Regions from separate parts of the Actinoplanes sp. NPDC051470 genome, predicted to be linked through region 1. Evidence: riboswitches for the same ligand, from Rfam matches in the RefSeq annotation. Region 1 holds a riboswitch; the other holds the start of a gene.
What was found. A riboswitch is a leader RNA that binds a small molecule or an ion and turns the genes downstream of it on or off. The one in region 1 is predicted to bind cobalamin.
Positions count from the first base shown of each region.

Region 1 (7,309 bases):
TGTGCATCGACTCGTCGCGGAACACCCAGTTGGTGCCCGAGGCGAGGCCGTTGAGCAGCCCCCGGGAGCGCAGGAAGTAGACGTACGCGAACGCGCCGTAGAAGAACAGGCCCTCGATGCAGGCGGCGAAGCAGATCAGGTTGAGCAGGAACGCCCGCCGGTCCTCGCGGGTCCGCAACGAGCGCAGCTCGAAGATCGAGTCGATCCACTTGAAGCAGAACTCGGCCTTGCGGGCGATCGAGGGGATGTTCTCGACCGCGGCGAACGCCTCGTTCCGCTCCCTCTCGTCGGGGACGTAGGTGTCCAGCAGGTTCAGATAGAACTGAACATGGACGGCCTCCTCGAACAGCTGCCGCGAGAGGTAGAGCCGGCCCTCGGGCGAGTTGACGTGCTGATAGAGGTTGAGCACCAGGTTGTTGGCCACGATGGTGTCGCCGGTGGCGAAGAACGCGACCAGCCGCGAGACCAGGTGCTGCTCGGCCGGCGAGAGCTTGGCCAGGTCGGCGAGGTCGGAGTGCAGGTCGACCTCCTCGACGGTCCAGGTGTTCTTGATGGCGTCCTTGAAGCGGTCGAAGAAGTGCGGGTAGCGCATCGGCCGCAGCGTCAGGTCCATGCCCGGGTCCAGCAGCATCCGCTGGTCGGTGGTCTCGCGCGGGGCAGGAACGGTGGTCACTGGCAGGCCTCACAGGACTCGGGGTTCTCCAGGGAGCAGGCCACGGCCTCGACCTCGTCGACGGCCGGAACCGGCACGACGGGTGCGATCGACACGGTGGCCTGCTGGATCCGGGTCGCGGGCCGCGACCGCAGGTAGTACGTGGTCTTCAGCCCGGCTTTCCAGGCGAAGTTGTACATCGAGGAGAGCTTGCCGATGGTGGGCGAGCTCAGGAACAGGTTCAGCGACTGCGACTGGTCGATGAAGGGCTGCCGGGCCGCGGCCAGCTCGATCAGCGCCTTCTGCGGCAGCTCCCAGGCGGTACGGAACAGCTCGCGCACCTCGCCGGGCAGGCCGGTGAGGCCCTGCACCGAGCCCTCGGCCCGCCTGATCTGCTCACGGATGGCCGGGGTCCAGAGGCCGCGCGCCTTGAGTTCGCGTACCAGATAGGTGTTGATCTGAAGGAACTCGCCGGACATGGTCTCGCGCTTGAACAGGTTGGACACCTGCGGCTCGATGCACTCGTAGCAGCCGGCGATCGACGCGATCGTGGCCGTCGGGGCGATCGCGATCAGCAGGCTGTTACGCAGACCGTGCTCGGCCACCCGGGCCTTCAGTGCCGTCCATCGCTCGGTCTGCGTCGCCGGCGCGCCCCAAAGCTCGTGGTGCAGGTCGCCCTTCGCGGCCCGGGTCTCATCGAAGGCCGGGTAGGGGCCGAACCGCTCGGACAGCGCGGTCGAGGACTCCAGGGCGGTCAGGAAGATCTCCTCCTGTACGCGCGTCGACAACTCCTTCGCCTCGGCCGAGTCGAACGGCAACCGCAGCGTGAAGAACGCGTCCTGCAGACCCATCAGCCCCAGGCCGATCGGACGCCAGCGCGGGTTCGACGCCGCCGCCTGCTCCGACGGGTAGTAGTTGATGTCGATGACCCGGTCCAGGAACACCACCGCGGTGCGGACCGTGTCACGCAGCCGCTCCCAGTCGACGCCGCCGGCGGTCACGTGGGCGCCCAGGTTGATCGAGCCGAGGTTGCACACGGCGGTCTCGGCGTCGGAGTTGACCTCGAGGATCTCGGTGCACAGGTTGGACAGGTGGATGGTGTTGCCCGGGGCGCCGGTCTGGTTGGACAGGCGGTTCGAGCGGTCCTTGAAGGTCATCCAGCCGTTGCCGGTCTGGGCCAGGGTGCGCATCATCCGGCCGTACAGGTCGCGGGCCTTGACGGTTTTGACGGCCTTCTTCTCCGCGGCGCGGTAGGCCTCGTCGAAAGCCTCGCCGAACAGGTCCGGCAGCTCCGGCGCGTCCGACGGGTCGATCAGCGACCATTCGCCGTCGGCCTCGACGCGGCGCATGAACTCGTCCGGGATCCAGTTGGCCAGGTTGAGGTTGTGGGTGCGGCGCGAGTCCTCGCCGGTGTTGTCGCGCAGCTCGAGGAACTCCTCGATGTCCGGGTGCCACGGCTCCAGGTAGACGCAGGCCGCGCCCTTGCGGCGGCCGCCCTGATTGACCGCCGCCACCCCGGCGTCCAGCGTCTTGAGGAACGGGACGATGCCGTTCGACCTGCCGTTGGTACCCCGGATCAGCGCGCCCCGGCCGCGGACCCGCGACCAGGAGATGCCGATGCCGCCGGAGAACTTGGACAGCTTCGCCACCTGGTGGTAGCGCTCGTAGATCGAGTCGAGCTCGTCGCGCGGCGAGTCCACCAGGAAGCACGACGACATCTGCGTGTGCGACGTGCCCGAGTTGAACAGGGTCGGTGAGCTGGGCAGATAGGCCAGCGAGGACATCAGCCGGTAGAAGCCGATCGCCTCGGCCGGCGTCTCCGACAGGCCACAGGCGACGCGCAGCAGCCAGTACTGCGGCGTCTCGACCACCAGCCGCGTCGACGGGTGCCGCAGCAGGTAGCGGTCGGCCACCGTACGCACACCGAAGTATTCGAACCGCAGGTCACCGGCGTTGTCCACGGCGTCGTCCAGCTTGCGGGCGTTCAGCGTGACGAAGGTCAGCGTCTTGTCGCTGATCAGGCCCTGCTGGTGGGCGTACCGTCGGACGCGCAGGAGGACGCCACCGGGGAACCCCGCGAGACGCGGCCCGGCTGATGGCGTCGGCCGTCCCACGCGGCCTTCGACCGCCGCGCACACTCATGCGCGGCGCGCTGGCAGGTCTTCGGACTCGCGGGCACGACCCGTCGCCGGGTCACCTAGTGGCCGTCGCTTCCCAGGCCGGAGCCCAGTGCTTCATGACGGCGGTCGTTCCTGCTCACCGCTGCGGGGCAGTTCCGGATTCACACCGGATTCCCTGTTGCCTCGACCCTCCGGACGGAAGATCGAACCAGCTGCGAGCAACACCATATATGGCGGACTCGACGGAAGCACAACACAACATGTGGCGCGGCGTGTCGTTTCATGGCGGCTTACCGCCGGGCCGGCCGGCTGGTCGGCGGCCGCCGCTCAGAGCTTGCGGTACGTGCGGGGGCTGGTGCTCGCGACGTTGCCGGCCTTGTCGAAGACGTAGAAGACCACGGTGAACGTGTCGCCGTAGATCTGCGTGTTCAGCTTCACCGAGAACGGCGACGTGGTGTCGATGGCCTTGGTCCGGCCGTTGACCCGCATCTCGACGCGGTCGATGCCGTTCAGGTCGGCCACCCGCACCGGGATGGTCCAGATGCCGGAGAGCTGCGAGCCGGACGCCGGCGCGGTGATCGAGATCGTCGGCAGGGTGTTGTCGACCACCACGATCCGCCGGGTCACCGACCGGTTGCCCCAGCGGTCGGTCAGCGTCCAGGTCAGCACGCGAGCGCCGTCGCCGCCGATCGGCACGGTGGCCGAATAGGGCGGAACCGTGTCGGGGGCGGCCGCGCCGGTGAGCTGGGCCGAGATCGGGAGCGAGAGGTCGGTCGCCGCGACCGTGGTGTTCAGGTTGGCCCCGCGGACCAGCGCCCGCTCGGCCGGCTCGATCGAGGTGACCACCGGGCCCTGGTCGTCGACCTGGAACTGGGTCTGCACCGACGCGGTGTTGCCGGCCTTGTCGACCAGCTTGACCAGCAGCCGGCCGTCCTTGCCGGTGGCGTCCCAGGTGATCGTGAACGGCGCCTCGGTGCGGCGGCCGAGCACGTTGCCCGCGGTGTCATAGAGGACGACCTCGGTCAGATCGTCGGTGACCGGCGTGGCGGTGATCGTCGTCGGCCCGTGCACGACGTCGGTCAGCGCGGGCGAGAAGGTCGCCTGCGGCGGATCGGTGTCGACCTTGACCCGGGTGGACGCCTGGTCGCCGGCGCCCCGGGCGTCGTAGGCCCGGACCGTCACCGAGACCTCGAGATTGTTCTGTGCCACGGCCGGCTGGAGCAGCAGCGGGCCGTCCTTCACCGCCTGGCGCACCTGGACCACGCCGTCGATCAGCAGCTCGACCTGGACGGCGGTCGGGGCGTAGGTCGGCGAGATGTACTGCTTGGAGCCGACCAGCTGACCCTCGAGCAGCCCGGTGCCGAACACCAGGGTGCCGGCCGCCGCGGCCGGGGTCGCCGTTCCCGCCGCCACCATCAGACCCATGGCCGTAGCCGCGGTCCATCGCCGTGCCTTCACGTTGCGCCCCCGCTTCGTCGCCGTCGGTCCCGCCGCCTGACTTTAGGACAGCGTCCACAGTCGACGCGCTGGCCGATCAGTCAACTTTCCGGCAGCCGGCGACAGTCGGCATCATGGGGCGACGCCCGGCTTCCTCTTCGGGCACGGCGCGACGTCCGATCGCCGCCAGACGGTTGCCCGAGCGCGCCAGCAGACTCGTGCCATCAACGGCTCACCCGGTCAGCGTGCCGCTCAGGTGGGCGGCCGCGGCGATCGTGGCGGCGTACTGCGACCCGACCAGGCGGCGGATCTCGATCGGCGCCAGCTCGGCGGCCCGCGCGTCGGCGACGAGCCAGTCCGCGTACCGCTGCTCGATCTCGGCCAGCGCCGACCGGGCCGCCGCACGGACATTGCCCACCGCCGCCTCGCCGCGTAACGCCCGCAGCAGGACACCGCCGTAGCGCAGGCGCCACTCGTGCACGTTCAGGGCGAGCGACGTGGCCTCGGCAACGGTGGCCGGCCGGTCCGCCGTGGGCCGCAGGCTGCGCTCCTTGCGGGCCGGGCCGGCCTCGGCGAGGAAGCGGGTGAAGAACCGGGCGGCGCGCCAGAACGGCGAGTCCGGGGCGAGCAGGTTGTGCTCCACGGCGGACAGGGTGCGGGTCAGCAGGTCGGCCACGTCGATCAGCTCGGCGGCGTTCGCGGCCAGCGCGTCACGGTAGGTGACGCCGGCCGGCGAGGTGTCCCCGGCCCGCGGGTCGTGCCAGTACGGCAGCTCGCTGACCAGCATCAGGGCGCCCCAGCGGTCGGCGTACCAGGTGGTGCTGCCGCCCCGGATCGCCCACCGCTCGCCGCGCGCCATGGTCCGCTCGTACACCTTGGCCAGGGCCGTCGCCTCGTAGATGGCGTCGTCCAGCACCACCAGGTCGGGCGCCTCGGGCTCACCCCGGTCGAGCGGGATGCCCAGGTGTTGCGGCACTCCCTGGAGCACCGGGTGCAGGGCCGGCTCGGGCCGGCTGAGCCAGTAGTACGCGCCGCCCAGCTCGCTGTTGTGCAGGGACGCGACCAGGGCCGGCCGGTACTCGTCGATCAGCCGCATCAGCGCCTGCGTCTCGGCGATCGGGTCGTCGAAGTACGCGTCCTCGTGGTTGATCGGGAACGTCCACTCGACCTGGTCCCGGCCCGCCGGGCGGTAGAAGTGCCGCGCGTAGTGCGCCCGGGTGAACGGCCCGCGCAGCCAGCCCTCGTTCAGCCGCAGCCCGTCCGGATCGGCACAGTCCACGATCCGCCACCGGAAGCCCAGCCGCTCCCGTAACCCGGCGTCGGCGCACAGCCGCTCGGCCAGATGCAGCGCGGTCAGCCCGCCGATCGGCTCGTTGGGGTGGGGCAGCCCGAACGCCAGCGCCTCGGGCACCGAGCCGGGCGCCTCGTCCGGCCGCCGGTCCACGGTCAGGCACCAGAGCGGGTCTCCCTGCCGTGAGCTGCCACAGCGCCGGAGCGTCGCCACGTCCGGGTAGCGCTCGGCGATCCGGCGCAATCCGGCGTGCAACTCGTCCACCCCGGCAAACGCCTCGTAGTGGGGAACCGTGGTGAGTTCGGCGAGGAGCCAGGCCGGGAGGGCGTCGATCATCCGCCCATCCTTACGAAGAGTCCGCCCGTGAGACCAGACGGTCACGTCGGCGAGCCCCCGCGTGTCAAGCCGGAAACCGCGACGGCACACCGCTCCGAGTCCGATTGTGATCCCCTCAAGATCCCGCCGAACCCGTTGGACCGTACGCCCGGCAGCCCCCGACCGGGTCAAACGTCCGCCCTTTCGTGACCGGGTAATCACGTGCCGTATCTGGTTGATAGATACTCGTCACTATGTCTCGCCATGCGGGATGGCCGGCACGGACCGTAGTGCCTGGTCGCCCCTCGGCTGGTCGCGTTGCCGCGGGGCTTGGTCGGCGCGCTGGCCTGGACGGGCTGCGGCCGATCCGGTCGTCACCTCGGACCTTTGCTCTGAGCATCTCGATGCATCACGCCAGGGCCGGGTGGAACTCGCCGTCGGTCAGCACGGGCACGACGTCGCTGTGGCCGGACTCGGCGGCGATCGCCACGTCGTCCGGGAAGCCGCCCTCGATCAGCTCGCGGCCGCTGACGGTTCCGGCCAGGTCGCCGGACGGCGCGGCGGCCGCGGTGCGCACCTCCGGGCTGGCGTCGGTCAGGTCGAGGCCACGCAGGACGGCGGCGGCGCCCCAGAGATCCTCGACGGCAGGGCGCAGCGTGCCGTCCGGCCAGTGCTCGCCGCCCGCGACCACGGCCACTGTCACGTCGCCCTGCCGGGAGATCCACCTCGCGACCGCGCCGGCGTTGCGCAAGGACGCGGCCACCGTCCTCGCGTGGCCGGCGCCCAGGGTCAGCGCGATCGTCGAACCGTTCGGCGAAGGCAGGACAACGCGTGCTCCGGGCGTACCCCACTGGCGAAGAGTGACCGGCGACAAGCTGAAGTCGCGCGGGCCGGCCGCGCGCCGCCCCACAGCCAGCGCCGCGTTCTTGTCCTGCGCGAAGCGTGCGGCGGTCTCGTCGTTCCAGCGGTACGGGAGCACCACCATCCCGGCGTCCAGCGCGACGGTTACTGATGTGGTGAACGACAGGACGTCCACGACTACGACGATGTCGGCGTCCGTGCTGATCGCGCGACCACCGGTCAGACCCCAGTCGAAACGGACTCTTCCCTTTTGCACGACTGGGGATTATTCACCTGGCGCGTGCTCGGTCGGGTGGACCGTGGCGGGATCGCTCGGGGGAGTCGGTCCGGTCGCCTGTGGATAACGCCACGGTTCGTCACAATCGCGCGCTACATTCCACGCCCACCCATGGGGGTGGGGGTGGGGGTGGCGGACGCGTGGAAAATTTCAAGATCAGCCGATGCCGACGGTCTGCTTTGACGGCTCGATCATGGCCACGACGCGAGCCTGGTCGCGGGCGTAGGGCGCTCCGATGTACTTCATGGCCAGCTGGTCGACGACCTGCCAGCCCGCGTCCCCGTCCAGCCAGGCGACCACCCGGCCGCGGATGACCACCGGCGTGAACGGGTCGTCCGCCGGCGCGATCGACAACG
Region 1 is NZ_JBFBAA010000034.1:62,383-69,691, reverse strand. Features, by position in the region: gene AB0M54_RS39590 (ribonucleotide-diphosphate reductase subunit beta) at 1-631, opposite strand, end outside; partial or broken gene AB0M54_RS39585 (ribonucleoside-diphosphate reductase subunit alpha) at 670-2,694, opposite strand; cobalamin riboswitch at 2,789-3,000, opposite strand; gene AB0M54_RS39580 (Ig-like domain-containing protein) at 3,100-4,230, opposite strand; gene AB0M54_RS39575 (M14 family zinc carboxypeptidase) at 4,442-5,836, opposite strand; gene AB0M54_RS39570 (2-phosphosulfolactate phosphatase) at 6,225-6,932, opposite strand; gene AB0M54_RS39565 (PPOX class F420-dependent oxidoreductase) at 7,110-7,309, opposite strand, start outside.

Region 2 (7,309 bases), on a different contig from region 1:
CCGGCTCACCCGACCGCACGTGCAGGAAGTGGACCGCCTGCCCGTCGATCTCCTCGATGAACTGGGGGAACTCGTTGAGTCGCCGCTCCTGCGCGCGCCAGTCGAAACCGTCGCGCCAGTAGCCGGCCACCTCCCGCAGATAGTCCGCCGGCACGCCTCGCCGCCAGTCGTCGCCGGGCAACTGGGGCGTCCACCTCGTACGGGCGAGGCGATCGTGCAGGTCGTCGAGGTCGGTCTGCGGGATCTCGATGCGGAAAGGTGTCATGCCACCGACGCTAGGAGCCATTGCGGTCAGTTCCTGTCCGGATAGGTGCGCGGCGTGTAGACGAACGTGCCACCATCGGCCCGGCTCACCGCGCGGGTCCGGCTCGACCCGACGATCAGCAGGCAGCGCATGTCCACCGTGGCCGGATCAAGCTCTCCGAGCGTGGTGACCCGGACGGTCTCGTCGGGCCCGCCGACGTCCCGGCCGACCACCACGACCGTCTCGGGATCGCGCTCGGCCAGCAGCAGCCGGCGCGCCTCGGCCAGCTGGGTGACCCGGGTGCGTGACGCCGGGTTGTAGATCGCGATCACCAGGTCGGCGCGGGTGGCCGCGGTCAGCCGCTCGGCGATCACCTCCCACGACTTCAACCGGTCGGACAGCGAGACGACACAGAAGTCGTGGCCCAGCGGCGCACCGACCCGGCTCGCCACCGCCTGCGCCGCGGTCAGGCCGGGCACGATCCGGATCGGCACGTCCTTCCACTGCGGATCGTCGGCCGTCTCCAGCACCGCGGCCGCCATCGCGAACACGCCCGGGTCGCCCGAGGACACCACCGCCACGCGCCGCCCGCGTTTGGCCAGGTCGAGCGCGAACGCCGCCCGCTCGGCCTCGACCCGGTTGTCCGACGCGTGCCGCTGCTGCCCGGGAACATGGGGCACCCGGTCGACGTAGGTCACGTAACCCACCACGTCGTCGGCCTCCGCCAGGGCGGCCCGCGCCTCGGGCGTCAGCCAGTCGCGGCTGCCCGGTCCCAGCCCGACGACCGTGACACCGCCGATGTCCCGGGTGGCCTTGACGCGGTTCGACGGGTCGCGGCTCGGCACCAGCGCCAGGGAGAAATACGGAACCGAATCGGGATCCACATCGGCCACCCGGCCGGTGCGCTCGCGGTCGGTCGTGGCCCGTTCCACATACCAGGCCTCGTCCAGCCGCCCGGCCCTCTCGAGCGCCTCGCGCACACCACCGAAGGTCCGCCCGAGCTTCATCACCGCCGCCGAGTCGGTCTCGGCCAGCCGGGCCGCCAGCACGTCGGGCGGCAGCGTCCCAGGCAGCACGGTCAGCACCTCGTCGCGTTCCACCAGCGGCCGCCCGAGCACCGCCGCCGCCGCGCTGACCGACGTCACACCCGGCACCACCACCGTCTCGAAGCGGTCAGCCAGCCGTTTGTGCATGTGCATGTAGGACCCGTAGAAGAACGGATCGCCCTCGGCCAGCACCACGACATCGCGTCCGGCCTCAAGATGGACCGCGAGCCGCTCGGCGCTCTCGGCGTAGAACTCGTCGATCGCGCCCTGATAACCGCCGGGATGGTCGGTCGTCTCGGTGGTGACCGGGTAGATCAGCGCCTCCTCGATCTGCCCGGGCCGGAGGTAGGGCTCGGCGATCGCGCGCGCGTTGCTGCGCCCGTGGCGCGCGGCGTGATAGGCCACCACCCCGGCCGCCGTGATCAGCCGGGCGGCCTTGACCGTCACCAGTTCCGGGTCGCCGGGGCCCAGCCCGACGCCGTACAGCCGGCCGCTCATTCCCGCTCCGAGGCCAGCGCGTTGACCGCCGCCGCCGTGATCGCGCTGCCGCCCCGCCGCCCACGCACCACCAGGAACTCCAACCCGGACGCGGCCAGCGCGTCCTTCGACTCGGCCGCGCCGATGAAGCCGACCGGGATGCCCAGCACCGCCGCCGGCCGGGGCGCGCCGGCCGCCACCATCTCGAGTAACCGGAACAGAGCGGTCGGCGCGTTCCCGATCGCCACCACCGCGCCGTCGAGCCGGTCGCCCCACAGATCCATCGCCGCGGCGCTGCGCGTGGTGCCCAGCCGCTGGGCGAGCCCGGGAACGGCCGGGTCGCGCAGGGTGCACACCACGTCGTTGTTCGCGGGAAGACGACCGCGCGTCACGCCGGACGCGACCATCTCGGCGTCGCAGAGGATCGGCGCGCCGTCCTGCAACGCCTTGCGGGCGGCCGTGGCCAGGCCGTCGCTCCAGCCCACGTCGGGCACCAGGTCGACCATGCCGCAGGCGTGGATCATCCGCACCACGACCGGCGCCAGGTCGGCGGGCAGCCCGCCGAGGTCGGCCTCCGCGCGGATGGTCGCGAACGACCGCCGATAGATCTCCGCGCCGTCGCGCTCGTATTCCATCACGCCCTCCTCGCCCTCGTGACCAGCGCGCCCACGCCGCTCACGGGTGCCGTACCGCTTCCCTGCGGCCCGGTCACCGTGTAACCGTCCCCGGTCGCCTCGACCCGGACATGCTCTCCCGCCGGGCTGCCGCAGCCGCGCGCGCAGCCGATCCAGTGCACCGGCAGGCCTTCGCCGAAGGTCGTGGCCGCGTCGGCGTCATGTCGCACGTCGGCCAGCGCCCTCGCGCACCCCGGTCGCCCGGCGCAGGCGGTCACCCCGGACCAACGCGACCCGGGCGCCACCTCGAGACCCACACCGGCCAGGTCACGCAGCCACCGCTCGGCGTCGTCGCGGCTCTGATCGAGGACGACCACGCCACGCCACGGCGTCACGGTCAGGTCACCGGCCTCGGCCAGCACCGCGAGCTGAGTCTGGTGGAGCAGGCCGAGCGGGGCCAGCGCGGCCGCGGCGAACCGCCCGTCGGCTTGCTCGACGACGCCGATCGGCTCGGTCGCGACCGGTGGCGTCACCGCGCTCGACGGGTTCAGCGCGACGCCCAGGCGGGTCGCTGTGCGTGTGGCGACCTCGGCCGGGCCGTCGGCCAGCTCGCGCAGGCGCCAGGCCGGGACGGACCGCTCGGCCCGCACCTCGAGGAAGGAGTACGCCCCGGCGGTCAGCGCCGCGACCACCGCGTCGACGGGCACCCGCAGGCCCTCGTCGCGCCCGGCGAACAGGATCGCCGCGCCCTCGGCCGTCTCGACGGCGGCCAGATCGGCGGCGGCCGGCGCCGGGCCGACCGCGAACAGGAAGCGCCCGGGCAGGCCGGCCAGGCCGGGCTCGGCACACACCGCCCGGTCGAGGGCGCGGACCAGCGGGCGGACCTCCCACCCGCCGGCGGTGGGAACTGCGGCGATGTTGCGTACCAGCTCATGGGTTTCGGACGGCAGCAGGCCGCACCCCCGCAGCGCCTCGGCCAGCGCCTGGGCCGGGGCCTCGACGAGGGCACGGAGCTGGGCGTTGGCCCGGGAGGTGATCTCGAGGTGGTCGTCACCCCAGCGGCGCGCGATGGTCGCGAGCGTTGCCACCTGTGCGCCGGTGAGCAGGCCGCCGGGCAGCCGGACGCGTGCCAGCGGCCCGTCGGCCGCGGCGTGCAACCGCAGCGCGCCGGGACAGGCGTCGACGTCCGAGTGCCGGACCGAAGGAGAACTCACGGGCCGGACACTACCCAGCCCAGCAGACGCTGATGTAAGCCTGCGTCAGCAGCGTCACATCGGCCGGGGCCGCTTGACGGCGCTGATCGCGGACCGGAAGGGTGGAAGGCCACGAGCGGCGAAGGTTCGTGGAGGAAGCCGGTGCGATTCCGGCGCGGTCCCGCCACTGTCACGAGCCAGGAACTCCACGAATGTGTCGTCAACCCTTCGACCCCGGGGCGCGGACCCCGGATGGGAGCGCGCGTGTTTCTCCTGCTGTCGACCTCTGACACCGACCTTCTGAGCGCCCGGGCCAGCGGCGCCGCCTATCGGCCGGCCAACCCCGCACGCACCGGGGCCGACGAGCTCCCCGCGCTGCTGGAAGGCGTCGATCTGGTCGTCGTGCGCCTGCTCGGCGGCCGCCGCGCCTGGCCCGAGGGCCTCGACGCGCTGCTGGCCGGCCAGGTCCCGGTCGTGGTGCTCGGTGGCGAGCAGGCGCCCGACGCCGAGCTGATGAAGCTGTCCACCGTCCCGGCCGGGGTGGCCGCCGAGGCACACGGCTATCTCGCGTACGGCGGCGCGGCGAACCTCGCGTCCCTGCACGACTTCCTCTCCGACACGATCCTCCTCACCGGCCACGGCTTCGCGCCCGCGGCCGAGGCGCCCGACTGGGGTGTCCTCGAACGCGAGGCGGCCCCCGCGACCGGCCCGACCGTGGCGATCCTCTACTACCGCGCCCACCACATGGCCGGGAACACCGCGTTCGTCGAGGCGCTGTGCCAGGCCATCGAGGCGCAGGGTGCGACGCCGTTGCCCATCTTCACCGCCTCCCTCCGGCGCATCGGCCCCGAGCTGCTCACCGAGCTGCGACGGGCGGACGCCCTGGTGGTGACCGTGCTCGCGGCCGGCGGCACCCAGCCCGCCACGGCCGGCGCCGGCGGTGACGACGAGGCGTGGGATGTCGGCGTGCTCGCCGAGCTCGACGTGCCGATCCTCCAGGCGCTCTGCCTGACCAGCAGCCGGGCCACGTGGGCGGCGAGCGATGACGGGCTGTCCCCGCTCGACGCGGCCACCCAGGTGGCGATCCCCGAGTTCGACGGCCGGATCATCACGGTGCCGTTCTCGTTCAAGGAGATCGACCCCGACGGCCTGTCGATCTACGTGGCCGACCCGGAACGCGCCGCCCGGGTGGCCGGCATCGCGTTCCGGCACGCCCGGCTGCGACACATCCCGCCGGCCGAGCGGCGCGTCGTGCTCATGCTGTCGGCCTACCCGACCAAGCACTCACGCATCGGTAACGCCGTCGGTCTCGACACGCCGCAGTCCACGGTCCGGCTGCTCGCCGCGCTGCGCGACGCCGGCTACCGCGTCGGCGGGTTCGACCAGTACGACGGCGACGGCCTGATCCACACGCTGATCGCGGCCGGCGGGCAGGACCCCGACTGGCTCACCGAGGAGCAGCTGGCCGGCAACCCGGTGCGGATCAACGGCGAGAAGTACGCTCGGTGGTTCGCCACGTTGCCGTCGGAACTGCGCGCCGCCATGACGGAACACTGGGGCCCGCCACCGGGCGAGCTCTACGTCGACCAGGGCGACATCGTGCTCGCCGCGCTCCGTGACGAGAACGTTGTCGTGATGGTCCAGCCGCCCCGTGGTTTCGGCGCCAACCCGGTGGCCATCTACCACGACCCCGACCTGCCGCCCAGCCACCACTACCTGGCGGCCTACCGCTGGGTGGCCGACGAGTTCCGCGCCGACGCGGTCGTGCATGTCGGCAAGCACGGCAACCTCGAGTGGCTGCCCGGCAAGAACGTCGGCATGTCGGCGGCCGACGGCACCGACGCCGCGCTCGGCGACCTTCCGCTGATCTACCCGTTCCTGGTCAACGACCCCGGCGAGGGCACCCAGGCCAAGCGCCGGGCCCACGCCACGCTGATCGATCACCTGATCCCGCCGATGGCGCGGGCCGAGTCGTACGGCGACATCGCCCGCCTCGAGCAACTGCTCGACGAGCACGCCAACATCGCCGCGCTCGACCCGGCGAAACTGCCCGCGATCCGGGCCCAGATCTGGACGCTGATCCAGGCCGCCCGCCTCGACCACGACCTCGGCCTGTCCGACCGGCCCGGCGACGAGGAGTTCGACGAGTTCATCCTGCACGTCGACGGATGGCTCTGCGAGGTCAAGGACGTGCAGATCCGCGACGGCCTGCACGTGCTGGGCGCGGCGCCGGCCGGCGAGGCCCGCGTCAACCTGGTGCTGGCGATGCTGCGCGCCCGGCAGATGTGGGCCGGTAAGGTCGCCGCGCTGCCCGGCCTGCGCGAGGCCCTCGGGCTGGCCGAGGACGCGCCCACCCACGAGGTCGACCGCGTCGAGGCGCAGGCCAAGGCGCTGGTACAGGCCATGGAGGACGCGGGCTGGCCGGCCTCGGCGGCCGGGTTCACCGACGACGAGCAGGTTCAGGGGGTGCTGGAGTTCGCCGCCGCCGAGATCGTGCCGCGGCTCGCGCGGACCACCGACGAGATCACCCACACGCTGCACGCGCTGTCCGGCGGCTACGTCCCGGCCGGGCCGAGCGGGTCACCGCTGCGCGGCCTGATCAACGTGCTGCCGACCGGCCGCAACTTCTACTCGGTCGACCCCAAGGCCATCCCCAGCACGCTGGCCTGGGAGACCGGGCAGGCGATGGCCGACTCGCTGCTCGCCCGCTACCGCCAGGACTACGGGGACTGGCCGAGGTCGGTGGGCCTGTCGGCCTGGGGGACCAGCGCGATGCGTACGGCCGGCGACGACATCGCCGAGATCCTGGCGCTGCTCGGCGTCCGCCCGCTGTGGGACCAGGCGTCCCGCCGCGTCACCGGCATCGAGCCGATCACGCTCGGCGAGCTGGGCCGCCCCCGCATCGACGTGACGGTCCGCATCTCCGGCTTCTTCCGCGACGCGTTCCCCCATGTGGTGGCGTTGCTCGACGACGCGGTCAAGCTGGTCGCCGAGCTGGACGAGCCTCATGACCAGAACTTCGTCCGCGCGCATGCGGTCGCCGACCGGGAACAGCACGGCGACTGGCGGCGGGCCACCACGCGGATCTTCGGGTCGCGGCCGGGCGCGTACGGCGCCGGCATCCTGCCGCTGATCGACAGCCGCAACTGGCGCGACGACGCCGACCTCGCCGAGGTCTACGCGGTGTGGGGCGGGTTCGCGTACGGGCGGGACCTCGACGGGGTGCCGGCGCGACCGGACATGGAGTCGGCGTACCGGCGCATCGAGGTGGCCGCCAAGAACATCGACACCCGCGAACACGACATCGCCGACTCGGACGACTACTTCCAGTACCACGGCGGCATGATCGCCACGGTCCGCGCGCTGACCGGGCGGGCGCCCGCGGCGTACATCGGCGACTCCACCAACCCCGACGCGACACGAACCCGCAGCCTGACCGAGGAGACCGCGCGCATCTTCCGCGCCCGCGTGGTCAACCCGCGGTGGATCGCGGCGATGCGACGGCACGGCTACAAGGGCGCGTTCGAGCTGGCCGCGACGGTCGACTACCTCTTCGGGTACGACGCGACGGCCGGCGTGGTGGCCGACTGGATGTACGAGCAACTCGCCGCGTCCTACGTGCTCGACCCCGAGAACCAGGCGTTCATGACCAAGTCGAACCCCTGGGCTCTGCACGGCATCACCGAGCGCCTGCTCGAGGCGGCCGACCGCAAGCTGTGGGACTCGCCCGACCCC
Region 2 is NZ_JBFBAA010000004.1:108,935-116,243, reverse strand. Features, by position in the region: gene AB0M54_RS09680 (epoxide hydrolase) at 1-265, opposite strand, end outside; gene AB0M54_RS09675 (precorrin-2 C(20)-methyltransferase) at 292-1,788, opposite strand; gene AB0M54_RS09670 (precorrin-8X methylmutase) at 1,785-2,405, opposite strand; gene AB0M54_RS09665 (precorrin-3B synthase) at 2,402-3,595, opposite strand; cobalamin riboswitch at 3,668-3,800, shown strand; gene cobN (cobaltochelatase subunit CobN) at 3,827-7,309, shown strand, end outside.
Region 2: linked by a shared signal. The riboswitch ahead of cobN (cobaltochelatase subunit CobN) and the one ahead of AB0M54_RS39585 (ribonucleoside-diphosphate reductase subunit alpha) in region 1 are both predicted to bind cobalamin.